2 regions of the Streptomyces sp. NPDC059037 genome follow, and region 1 is predicted to be linked to the other one. Evidence: predicted binding sites of a transcription regulator. Region 1 holds the regulator's gene; the other holds the start of a gene.
What was found. The regulator HrcA, encoded in region 1, represses chaperone genes, less so after heat shock. The targets are predictions, from matches to a motif close to TTNGCACTCNGNNNNNCNGAGTGCNAA.

Region 1 (6,190 bases):
CGGCCGTCGTCATCGGCCTCGCCCGGCCCTGGCTGCGCCTGCTCGCCCGCGAGGGCTACCAGGTCGCGGAGGTCCTCGACCGCCTCAACCAGCTCCTCCTCGACGACGCGACGGAGGCGGCGGACGCGGCCGCCGCGGTGGTCGCGGTGGCGGGCGGCCAGGGCGTGCCGCAGGACGGCGCCACGTCCCGTTTCCTTTCCCTCCTCTACGGCGAGCTGGTGCCCGTCGAGGGCGGCGTCCGCTGCACCGTCGCGAGCGCGGGACACCCCCTGCCCCTCCTGCTCTCCCCCGACGGGGACGTCCGGGGAGCGGCCACGCCCCAGCTCCTCCTCGGGGTCGTCGACGACGTGACGTACACCAGCGAGACCTTCGAATTACGGACCGGCGACACGCTCCTCTGCGTCACGGACGGTGTCACGGAGCGCCGCTCGGGCCGCCACATGTTCGACGACGAGGACGGCCTGGCGGCGGCGCTGGCCGGCTGCACGGGGCTCGACGCCGGTCTGGTCGCGGAGCGGATCAAACGCCTGGTGCACGAGTTCTCCGAGCGGCCGCCGGACGACGACATGGCGGTGCTCGTGCTGCAGGCGCGGTAGGGATCCGAGGGCGGCTCGGGGATTCCCGGCGGTGCGGGACAATCGAAGGTATGCCTTCCGCACTGCCCGATGGTGAGCCCATGCCCGAGGACGGGACGCTGCCCGCGTCCGCCCTGCAGGGGGCGGGGGCCCGTCCGCTCGGCTTCTACCTCCACGTTCCGTACTGCGCCACGCGCTGCGGATACTGCGACTTCAACACGTACACGGCGACCGAGCTGCGCGGATCCGGCGGCGTCCTCGCCTCGCGCGACAACTACGCGGACACCCTGATCGACGAGGTCCGCCTCGCCCGGAAGGTACTGGGCGACGATCCGCGTCCGGTGCGGACCGTGTTCGTCGGAGGGGGCACGCCGACGCTGCTGGCGGCGGGTGATCTCGTCCGGATGCTGGGTGCCGTACGGGACGAGTTCGGCCTTGCGGACGATGCGGAGATCACCACTGAGGCGAACCCGGAGTCGGTCGGGCCCGAGTACCTGGCCGAGCTCAGGGCCGGTGGCTTCAACCGCATCTCCTTCGGCATGCAGAGCGCGAAGCAGCACGTCCTGAAGGTGCTCGACCGTACGCACACGCCGGGCCGCCCCGAGGCGTGCGTGGCGGAGGCCCGCGCGGCGGGCTTCGACCACGTGAACCTGGACCTGATCTACGGCACCCCGGGGGAGTCCGATGCCGACTGGCGGGCCTCGCTCGACGCGGCGATCGGGGCGGGGCCCGACCACGTCAGTGCCTACGCGCTGATCGTGGAGGAAGGCACTCAGCTGGCGCGGCGGATTCGGCGCGGGGAGGTGCCGATGACGGACGACGACGTGCACGCGGACCGGTACCTGATCGCCGATGAGGTGCTTGGGGGTGCGGGATTCTCCTGGTACGAGGTGTCCAACTGGGCCACATCGGAGGCGGGGCGGTGTCTGCACAACGAGTTGTACTGGCGGGGGGCCGACTGGTGGGGGGCCGGGCCGGGGGCCCACAGCCATGTCGGGGGTGTGCGGTGGTGGAACGTGAAGCATCCGGGGGCGTATGCGGGAGCGCTGGCTGCCGGGCGGTCGCCCGGGGCCGGGCGGGAGATCCTCTCGCCGGAGGACCGGCGGGTGGAACGGATCCTGCTTGAGCTGCGGCTGCTTTCGGGGTGCCCCTTGTCGTTGCTCCGCCCTGCGGGGCGGGCGGCGGCGGGCCGGGCGTTGGAGGAGGGGCTGCTGGAGGCGGGGCCGTTCGGGGAGGGGCGGGCTGTGCTGACCCTGCGGGGGCGGTTGCTGGCGGATGGGGTGGTGCGGGATCTGGTGGACTGAGGCCAGAGCGGGCTTGCTTTCCCCAACCCCGCCCCTTCCTGAACATTCCGGCTGCGCCGGCCGCGAGGTGGCCGTAGATCACCGCCTTCGGCGAGTTCGTCCTCAATCGCCGGACGGGCTGAAATGCCTGCGGCCGGGCTGGAAGACCTGCTGACGGGTGGGCGGGCCGCTGCCGGGCAATCGGGTGGGTGGGCGGGAAAGCTTTCGCCGCGGAGCGGCGGTACGGCGGCGCGGTCGACGACGGCGCGTCGGTGGGCTAGGGGGCCGTGACGAAGTCGATCAGTTCTTCCACCCGGCCCAGGAGTTCCGGCTCCAGATCCCGGTAGCTGCGTACCGAGCCCAGGATCCGCTGCCAGGCAGCGCCCGTATTCGGCGGCCAGCCCAACGCGTGGCAGACGCCCGTCTTCCAGTCCTGGCCCCGCGGCACCCGGGGCCACCCCGCGATGCCCACAGACCCCGGCTTCACCGCCTCCCACACGTCGATGTACGGGTGGCCGACGACCAGCGCGTGCGCGCTGCTCACGGACGCCGCGATGCGGGACTCCTTCGAGCCGGGAACCAGGTGGTCCACCAGGACGCCGAGCCGCGCGTCAGGCCCTGGCGCGAACTCCGCGACGATCGCGGGCAGGTCGTCGATGCCCTCCAGGTACTCGACGACGACCCCCTCGACACGGAGATCGTCGCCCCAGACCCGCTCCACCAGCTCCGCGTCGTGGCGGCCCTCGACGTAGATGCGCCCCGCGCGGGCGACCCGGGCCCGCGCTCCCGGCACCGCCACCGAACCGGAAGCGGTACGGGTGGGGCGTACCGGAGCGGAGGCGGCGGCCCGCACCAGCGTGACCGTACGGCCCTCCAGGGAGAAGCCGCCCGGCGTCATCGGGAAGACGCGGTGCTTGCCGAAGCGGTCCTCCAGGGTGACCGTCAGCCCCTCCGCGGTCTTCTCGCAGCGGATCACCGCCCCGCAGAAACCGGTGCTCAGCTCCTCCACCACGAGGCCCGCATCGGCGGCGACCTCCGGCACGGGCTTCGGCTTCTTCCACGGCGGGGTGAGGTCGGGGGAGTACTGGCGCATTCGGATGACGATAGGAAGAGGCGGCGCCCCGCCGCCTACGACACGCCGAAACGCGCCGCCAGTGTGGCCCGTTGCGCACGGACAAACTCCGCATTCACCACGGCTCCGTGCCCGGGGACGTACAACGCGTCGTCCCCGCCCAGATCGAGGAGCCGGTCCAGCGCCGCAGGCCACCGCTTCGGGACCGCGTCGGAACCCGCCTGCGGTTCGCCCGACTCCTCCACCAGATCGCCGCAGAAGACGATCTCGGGGGACGATTCCGTGCCGGGCACCAGGACCGCCAGGTCGTGGCCCGAGTGGCCGGGGCCCACGTTGGCGAGCAGGACCTGTACCCCGCCGCCCAGGTCGAGCGTCCACTCCCCGCACACCAAGTGATGCGGGTGGACGAGGAGATCGGCCGCCTCGGCTGCGGCGTCCAGCGGGACACCGTGGCGTACCGCCGAGTCCCGCAGCTCGTCGCGGCCCTTGGCGAGGAGAGTGTCCAGGCCCACCGCGCCGTACAGCTCAACGCCCGCGAACGCCGCCGCCCCCAGCACATGGTCGAAGTGCGGGTGGGTCAGGGCGAGATGGGTGACCCGGCGGCCACCGCCCAGGATGGTGCGGGCCTGGGTCCGCAGCTCCGCGCCCTCGCGCAGGGTCGCGCCCGCCTCGATCATGAGGGCGGATTCGCCGCCGACGACGAGCCCCGCCGTGCAGTCCCACACCGGAAGGCGCCGCCGCCCGACATGCGGCGCAAGCCGCTCCCAACCCGCCTCGTCCCATGCCAGCGCCACGTCCATAAGCCGACGCTAGCCCCCGGCGGACCGGTTGGCAGCCGCTGCCTCGCCCGCTGTACCGAACCGCGAGGTCCGGCCCTTGCCGGGGCCGTACCCGTCGGCCGTACACTGGGCGCGGTGAGGACTGGCACTCGCCCGCGGGGAGTGCCAGGTGAGGGCTCGGGGCAGACAGGTGTCAGGGCGAAACGGTGGACGAGACGGTGGAGGTGTGCGCGGATGCTCAGTGAACGCAGGCTCGAGGTGCTGCGCGCCATCGTCCACGACTATGTGGGGACGGAGGAGCCCGTCGGCTCCAAGGCCCTCACCGAGCGGCACAGCCTCGGCGTCTCCCCGGCGACCGTCCGCAACGACATGGCCGCGCTGGAGGAGGAAGGGTTCATCGCCCAGCCTCATACGAGCGCGGGGCGCATCCCCACCGACAAGGGGTACCGCCTCTTCGTCGACCGTCTCGCCGGCGTCAAGCCGATGGCGGCGCCCGAGCGCAGGGCCATCCAGAACTTCCTCGACGGTGCCGTCGACCTCGATGACGTGGTCGCTCGTACGGTGCGTCTGCTCGCGCAGCTGACCCGCCAGGTCGCCGTCGTGCAGTACCCGTCCCTGACCCGCTCGACCGTCCGGCACGTGGAGCTGCTCTCGCTGGCTCCGGCCCGCCTGATGCTCGTACTGATCACGGACACCGGACGGGTCGAGCAGCGCATGATCGACTGTCCGGCGCCGTTCGGCGAGACCTCGCTCGCCGACCTGCGGGCGCGGCTCAACAGCCGGGTCGCGGGCCGTCGCTTCGCGGACGTGCCGCAGCTGGTGCAGGACATGACGGACTCCTTCGACGCGGAGGACCGGGGCACGGTGGCCACGGTGCTCTCCACGCTTCTCGAAACCCTCGTCGAGGAGACCGAGGAGCGGCTGATGATCGGCGGAACGGCCAATCTCACCCGCTTCGGACATGACTTTCCCCTCACCATCAGGCCGGTGCTTGAAGCCCTTGAGGAGCAGGTCGTGCTCCTCAAGTTGCTTGGCGAGGCCACGGATTCGGGCATGACCGTACGGATCGGTCATGAGAACGCCCATGAGGGACTCAGCTCCACGTCCGTGGTCTCGGTCGGCTACGGTTCGGGCAGCGAGGCAGTAGCCAAACTCGGCGTGGTCGGACCGACCCGCATGGACTATCCGGGAACGATGGGAGCAGTACGCGCAGTGGCACGTTACGTCGGACAGATCCTGGCGGAGTCGTAAGTGGCCACGGACTACTACGCCGTACTCGGCGTGCGCCGCGACGCTTCCCAGGACGAGATCAAGAAGGCCTTCCGGAGGCTGGCGCGTGAGCTTCACCCGGATGTGAATCCGGATCCGAAGACTCAGGAGCGCTTCAAGGAGATCAACGCCGCTTACGAGGTGTTGTCGGACCCGCAGAAGAAGCAGGTCTACGACCTCGGCGGCGACCCGCTGTCCCAGGCGGGCGGCGGCGGTGCCGGCGGCTTCGGGCAGGGCGGGTTCGGGAACTTCTCGGACATCATGGACGCGTTCTTCGGTACGGCGTCGCAGCGCGGGCCGCGCTCGCGCACGCGCCGTGGCCAGGACGCCATGATCCGTCTGGAGATCGACCTCGACGAGGCCGCCTTCGGGACCACCAAGGACATTCAGGTCGACACGGCTGTCGTCTGTACGACCTGTAGCGGGGAGGGTGCCGCTCCCGGTACCTCCGCCCAGACGTGTGACATGTGCCGCGGTCGCGGTGAGGTGTCGCAGGTCACGCGGTCCTTCCTGGGCCAGGTCATGACCTCGCGGCCCTGCCCGCAGTGTCAGGGCTTCGGCACGGTCGTGCCCACGCCGTGCCCCGAGTGCGCCGGTGACGGCCGCATCCGGTCGCGGCGGACGCTCACCGTGAAGATCCCCGCGGGTGTCGACAACGGCACGCGGATCCAGCTCGCGGGCGAGGGCGAGGTCGGCCCCGGCGGCGGTCCCGCCGGTGACCTGTACGTCGAGATCCACGAGCTGCCGCACTCCGTGTTCCAGCGGCGCGGCGACGATCTGCACTGCACGGTGACGATCCCGATGACGGCGGCGGCGCTGGGCACGAAGGTGCCGCTCGAGACGCTTGACGGGCTCGAGGAGATCGACATCCGGCCCGGTACGCAGTCGGGGCAGTCCGTCCCGCTGCACGGGCGCGGCGTAACGCATCTGCGGGGCGGGGGCCGTGGCGATCTGATCGTCCACGTCGAGGTCCTCACGCCGACGAAGCTGGACGCCGAGCAGGAGCGGGTGCTGAGGGAGCTTTCGCAGCTGCGGGGCGAGGAGCGGCCTACCGGCCAGTTCCAGCCTGGGCAGCAGGGGTTGTTCTCGCGCCTCAAGGACGCGTTCAACGGGCGGTAGCGCCTTGGACGGTGCTCTTCTTGTGCCCCCGGCAGTGGGTTCGTCCCGTGCCGGGGGCGCGTTGCCGTCCGCGGGTCGTCTCTGGTTGCTCGC
Region 2 (6,190 bases), on a different contig from region 1:
ACGCGGCCACGGAGGGCGACGACTGGCTGCGTCCTTCCCTCTGCGAGGACGCGCTGCGCCTGGCCCGCGTGCTGTCCGGCCTGATGCCGAAGGAGCCCGAAGTGCACGGCCTGGCGGCGCTGTTGGAGCTGCAGGCCTCGCGCGCCGGTGCGCGGACGGGGCCTGCGGGCGAGCCGGTGCTCCTCGCGGAACAGAACCGCCGCCGCTGGAACCAGGCGCTGATCCGGCGCGGCTTCGCGGCGCTCGCGCGGGCGCGGGCGGTTTCCTCGGCGGCTCCCGGGCCGTACGCCCTGCAGGCCGCGATCGCGGCGAACCACGCGAACGCGGCTTCGTACGAGGAGACGGACTGGGCCCAGATCGCCGCCCTGTACGCCCTGTTGGCCGAGCGGGCGCCCTCGCCGGTGGTCGAACTGAACCGCGCGGTGGCGGTCTCGATGGCCTCCGGCCCGTCGGAGGGGCTGCCCCTGGTGGACGCGCTGGCCTCCGAACCGGCCCTGAGGGGGTACCACTTGCTGCCGAGCGTGCGGGGAGATCTGCTGCTGCGGCTCGGGCGCCGGGCCGAGGCGCGGGAGGAGTTCGAGCGGGCGGCGGGGCTTGCGCGGAATGTGCGGGAGCGGGAGCTGTTGCTGGCGCGGGCGGCCGACTGCTGAGGTCCTTAGCCGACTGCTGAGGTCCTTATGGGACCGGGTGGCCGATCAGCATCGTCGGCGCCCCACCTGCCCGCGTGAGGAAAACCGTCGCCGAGTTCTTGCCCTGCGGCTTCACCTTCCGGCGCAGTTCCTCCGGTTCCACCGCCGACCCCCGCTTCTTCACCGTCAGGATCCCGACCTCACGCTCCCTCAGCACCGCCTTCAACTTCTTCACCCCAAAGGGGAGCTGATCGGTGATCTCGTACGCCACCGCGTACGGCGTCTCGTGCAGCGAGTCCGAGGTGACGTACGCGATCGTCTCGTCGATCAGACCGCCCTCGACCCGCGCGGCCACCTCCGCCACCAGATGCGCACGGATGACGGCGCCGTCCGGCTCGTACAGATAGCGCCCGACGGGCCGCACCTCCGGATCCGGCAGCATCGCGTCGAGCGAGGACCACAGCGAGGCCCCCGATGGCAGCAGCGTCGCGCGGTGCGAGGCGGGGGACTGGGTGCCGAACCACAGCACGGCCTCCTTCACGTCCCCGCCGTCCGAGATCCACTCCGCAGCGGCGTCGTCCGGCACCGCCTCGTGCGGAATCCCGGGAGCGATCTTCAGCGCCGCGTGCGGCGCCTTGCGGGCTGCCTCGATCGCCCAGGAGAGGGGCGGCGAGTAGGCCTCGGGATCGAAGATGCGGCCCCTGCCCCCGCGTCGCGCCGGGTCCACGAAGACAGCGTCGTACGCGGATGTGTCGACCTCGGTGACATCGCCCTCGCGCACCTCGATCAACTCCGCGAGCCCCAGCGCCTGTGCGTTCGCGCGCGCCACCGCGCACGTCAGCGGGTCGCGGTCGACGGCGAGGACCGCGATCCCGGCCCGCGCGAGCGCGATCGCGTCGCCGCCGATGCCGCAGCAGAGGTCGGCCACGCTGCGTACGCCGAGCGCCTTGAAGCTCTCGGCGCGGTGCACGGCCACGCTCGTGCGTGTCGCCTGCTCGACGCCGTTCGGCGTGAAGAACATCCGCCCCGCGTCGTCGGCACCGAACTTCGCCACCGCCCGCCGCCGCAGCCGCGCCTGCGCGAGGACCGCCGTGACCAGTTCCGCCGGGTGCTCGCGGCGCAGCCGGGTGGCGACGGCCAGCTCCCGCGCGGGCTCGGCCTCCCGCACCTCGTCGAGATCGAGCAGGGACCGGCCCTCGGGGGTGAGCAGCGCGGAGAAGGAGGCCAGGGCGTGGTCGAGGTCGTTCACCCGGCCCATTGTGGGCCAGTCGGTGGATGGTGCGCGCGCGGCGGCGGTGTCGGCCCCTCGTCAGGGCTGTGAGCTGCAAAGATCCGGCGCCATGCAACTAGTACGACAAAACGATCAATACGGCAGAAGACGGAAGCGGCGGAGGGGCCGGACGCGGGTCACCGCGGCTGTCCTCACCGGCGCCGCGATCGCCTCCGGCTGTGCCGTCGGAGGCGATTCGGACGGCGTGAAGCCCGCCCCCGGCCGGCAGCGCCTCGACGCCCCGCCGGCCCGCGCCCTCGACGCCTACGCCCACAAGCTCCGCGTCGCCCAGGTCGCCCGCGCCGCCGCCGCGAAACGCTGGGGCCTGGCGAAGACCCCGCTCGCCGCTCCCGCGGCCCCCGCCAAGAAGCCGCGGATCACCACCCGCAAGGGCTTCGAGGTCAAGGGCCAGGCGGGCCTGCCGCCGGTCTTCACGACCATCCCCACCAAGCGGAAGGTCGTCTTCCTGACCATCGACGACGGCGCCGAGAAGGACCCGGCGCTGCTGAAGATGATGACCGAGCTGAAGATCCCGTACACCGCGTTCCTCAGCGACTACCTGGTCAAGGAGGACTACGGCTACTTCAAGAAGATGCAGTCCCGCGGCGCCTCCCTGAACAACCACACCCTCAACCACCGCTATATGCCGGGACTTTCGTACGCGGGCCAGCGCCGCGAGATCTGCGGCATGCAGGACATCATCAAGAAGCGGTACGGCAAACGGCCCGAGCTCTTCCGCCCGCCGTACGGCAACTACAACGAGGACACGCTGCGCGCCGCCAAGTCCTGCGGCATCAAGGCGGTGCCGCTGTGGGCGTCGGAAGCCTTCACCGACCGCATGGAGTGGCGCGAGTGGGACAAGGACCTGCACCCCGGCGACATCATCCTCACGCACTTCAGGGGGCGCGAGCACTGGAAGGGCACCATGCCCGACATGATCCGCAAGGTCATGAAGACGGTCACGGACAAGGGGTACGCGGTGGCCAGACTGGAGGACTACCTGTGACCGGGCGGGCGCGGCGATTCCTTGCCGGAGCCCTCGCGGCAGCCGTCCTCGCGCCCGCACTGCTCACGGGCTGCGCCCAGTCGGTGGACCCGATCGAGAGGCTGGGCAGAAAGGCGGCGGAGAAGATGCCGCAGAAGAAGCCGCCCTCCGGCTGTGGGCAGGCGTTCCGCAAGGCGGAACGGGTGGGCACAGCCCCACCTGCCGGGCCACCGAAAACGCAACGGCACGAGGCAACGGAGACGGAACCCCCAACCACGGAGAAACGTTGCCCCGAGGGGCCCGGGGCATCCCCCGCACGTCCAGAAGGCACCCCACCCCGCTAAGACCCGCGTCAGCAATTGGCACTCCGCTTGACCGAGTGCTAATCCCCGTCCTAGTCTCAGCTCTGGCACTCCCCACTGGAGAGTGCCAATAGCGACGGGCAGGTCCGGCACCCGCGACGACGGATCCACCTGGTCGCCACTTCAGACTGTTAACCCCGTAGATCTCCGAAGGGGGAGACCGGATCGTGACGACCGCCAGCTCCAAGGTTGCCATCAAGCCGCTCGAGGACCGCATTGTGGTCCAGCCGCTCGACGCCGAGCAGACCACGGCCTCGGGCCTGGTCATTCCGGACACCGCGAAGGAGAAGCCCCAGGAGGGTGCTGTCCTCGCCGTGGGCCCGGGCCGCTTCGAGAACGGCGAGCGCCTGCCGCTCGACGTCAAGGTCGGCGACGTCGTGCTGTACAGCAAGTACGGCGGCACCGAGGTGAAGTACAACGGCGACGAGTACCTCGTCCTCTCGGCTCGCGACGTGCTCGCGATCGTCGAGAAGTAATTCACCCGAAGCAGAACATTGCTTTGAGCTGCGCCCCTGGTCACCCCGCTGATTGCCGGGCGGCAAGGGGCGCAGTTCGTTCAATCCCGAGTTTTCGAGAGGGCTGAACCGCTCCCATGGCGAAGATCCTGAAGTTCGACGAGGACGCCCGTCGCGCCCTTGAGCGCGGCGTCAACAAGCTTGCCGACACGGTCAAGGTGACGATCGGCCCCCGCGGCCGCAACGTCGTCATCGACAAGAAGTTCGGCGCCCCGACCATCACCAACGACGGCGTCACCATCGCCCGTGAGGTCGAGGTCGAGGACCCGTACGAGAACCTCGGCGCCCAGCTCGTCAAGGAGGTGGCGACCAAGACCAACGACATCGCGGGTGACGGCACCACCACCGCGACCGTGCTCGCCCAGGCCCTGGTCAAGGAAGGCCTGCGCAACGTCGCCGCCGGCGCCTCCCCGGCCGCCCTGAAGAAGGGCATCGACGCCGCCGTCGCGGCCGTCTCCGAGGAGCTCCTCGCCACCGCCCGTCCGATCGACGACAAGGCCGACATCGCGGCCGTCGCCGGTCTGTCCGCCCAGGACCCGCAGGTCGGCGAGCTCATCGCCGAGGCGATGGACAAGGTCGGCAAGGACGGTGTCATCACCGTCGAGGAGTCCAACACCTTCGGTCTTGAGCTGGACTTCACCGAGGGCATGGCCTTCGACAAGGGCTACCTGTCCCCGTACATGGTGTCCGACCAGGAGCGTATGGAGGCCGTCCTCGACGACCCGTACATCCTCATCCACCAGGGCAAGATCTCCTCCATCCAGGACCTCCTGCCGCTGCTCGAGAAGGTCATCCAGGCCAACGCCTCGAAGCCGCTCCTGATCATCGCCGAGGACGTCGAGGGCGAGGCCCTTTCGACCCTGGTCGTGAACAAGATCCGCGGCACCTTCAACGCCGTCGCGGTGAAGGCCCCCGGCTTCGGCGACCGCCGCAAGGCCATGCTCGGTGACCTCGCCACCCTCACGGGCGGCACCGTCATCGCCGAAGAGGTCGGCCTCAAGCTCGACCAGGTCGGCCTCGACGTGCTCGGCACCGCCCGCCGCGTGACCATCACCAAGGACGACACCACCGTCGTCGACGGCGGCGGCGACGCCTCCGAGGTCGAGGGCCGCGTCAACCAGATCAAGGCCGAGATCGAGGCCACGGACTCCGACTGGGACCGCGAGAAGCTCCAGGAGCGCCTCGCGAAGCTGGCCGGCGGCGTGTGCGTCATCAAGGTCGGCGCCGCCACCGAGGTGGAGCTGAAGGAGAAGAAGCACCGTCTGGAGGACGCCATCTCCGCGACCCGCGCCGCGGTCGAGGAGGGCATCGTCTCCGGTGGTGGCTCCGCTCTGGTGCACGCCGTCAAGGTCCTCGAGGGCAACCTCGACAAGACCGGTGACGAGGCCACGGGTGTCGCGGTCGTCCGCCGCGCCGCCGTCGAGCCGCTGCGCTGGATCGCCGAGAACGCCGGCCTCGAGGGCTACGTCATCACCTCGAAGGTCGCCGAGCTCGACAAGGGCTTCGGCTTCAACGCCGCGACCGGCGAGTACGGCGACCTGGTCAAGGCCGGTGTCATCGACCCCGTCAAGGTGACGCGCTCCGCGCTCGAGAACGCCGCGTCGATCGCCTCGCTGCTGCTCACGACCGAGACCCTGGTCGTCGAGAAGCCGGCCGAGGAAGAGGCTGAGGCCGGGCACGGCCACGGTCACTCCCACTGACCGCTGCCGCGTAGCTGAACCGGAGGCCCGGTACCCCGTGGGGGTGCCGGGCCTCCGTCGTTCTCGGGGATGCGTCTGCCGGGGTGCGCGTCCTTTCCGGCTGCGGACCGTGGTCCGTCCTCGCGCAGTTCCCCGCGCCCCTTAAGGGGCGGGACTTCTACTGCGGGCCGTATTTCCTTCCCGTACGGGATGTGACTCCGCCCAGCAGGGCCCTTGGCGTCACCTTCACCACCCCCATCAGTGTCTTGTACCTGGGGTCCGGGATTGACAGGGTCTTGCCCCGCGCCAAGTCGGACAGGGCCGCCGCGACCAGCTTGTCGGCGTCGAGCCACATCCACTTGGGGATGTTGGACGTGCCCATCCCGGCGCGCTCGTGGAACTCCGTACGGACGAAGCCGGGGCACAGCGCCATCAGCCGCACCCCGGAGCCGGCCAGGTCCTTCGCCGCACCCTGGGTGAACTGCACGACCCACGCCTTCGAAGCGCCGTACGTCCCGCGCGGCACGAACGCCGCCACCGACGCGACGTTGACGACACCGCCACGGCCCCGCTCCCGCATCGCTTCCGCGGCCGCCGACGTCAGCCGGAGCACCGCCTCGCAGTGCACCTTGAGCATCGTCAGCTCGTCGGTCATGGGCACCTCGAGATATTCGCCCTTGTTGCCGAACCCGGCGTTGTTGACGAGGAGATCGACCGGGTTCCTGCGGTCCGCGAGCCGCTTCTCGACGG

Region 2: a site for HrcA is predicted at 3,244-3,270, ahead of groES (co-chaperone GroES). Genes of this name have one in related genera too.

What each region holds. Positions count from the first base shown of each region.
Region 1 covers NZ_JBHYIG010000085.1:116-6,305, reverse strand. Annotated here, with positions in the region: gene ACFWY6_RS19330 (SpoIIE family protein phosphatase) at 1-596, shown strand, start outside; gene hemW (radical SAM family heme chaperone HemW) at 647-1,879, shown strand; gene ACFWY6_RS19320 (DUF3097 domain-containing protein) at 2,136-2,951, opposite strand; gene ACFWY6_RS19315 (MBL fold metallo-hydrolase) at 2,987-3,730, opposite strand; gene hrcA (heat-inducible transcriptional repressor HrcA) at 3,944-4,960, shown strand; gene dnaJ (molecular chaperone DnaJ) at 4,961-6,097, shown strand.
Region 2 covers NZ_JBHYIG010000010.1:21,265-27,454, forward strand. Annotated here, with positions in the region: gene ACFWY6_RS03990 (RNA polymerase sigma factor) at 1-650, shown strand, start outside; gene ACFWY6_RS03995 (methyltransferase domain-containing protein) at 676-1,887, opposite strand; gene ACFWY6_RS04000 (polysaccharide deacetylase family protein) at 1,970-2,905, shown strand; gene groES (co-chaperone GroES) at 3,414-3,722, shown strand; gene groL (chaperonin GroEL) at 3,839-5,461, shown strand; gene ACFWY6_RS04015 (SDR family NAD(P)-dependent oxidoreductase) at 5,619-6,190, opposite strand, start outside.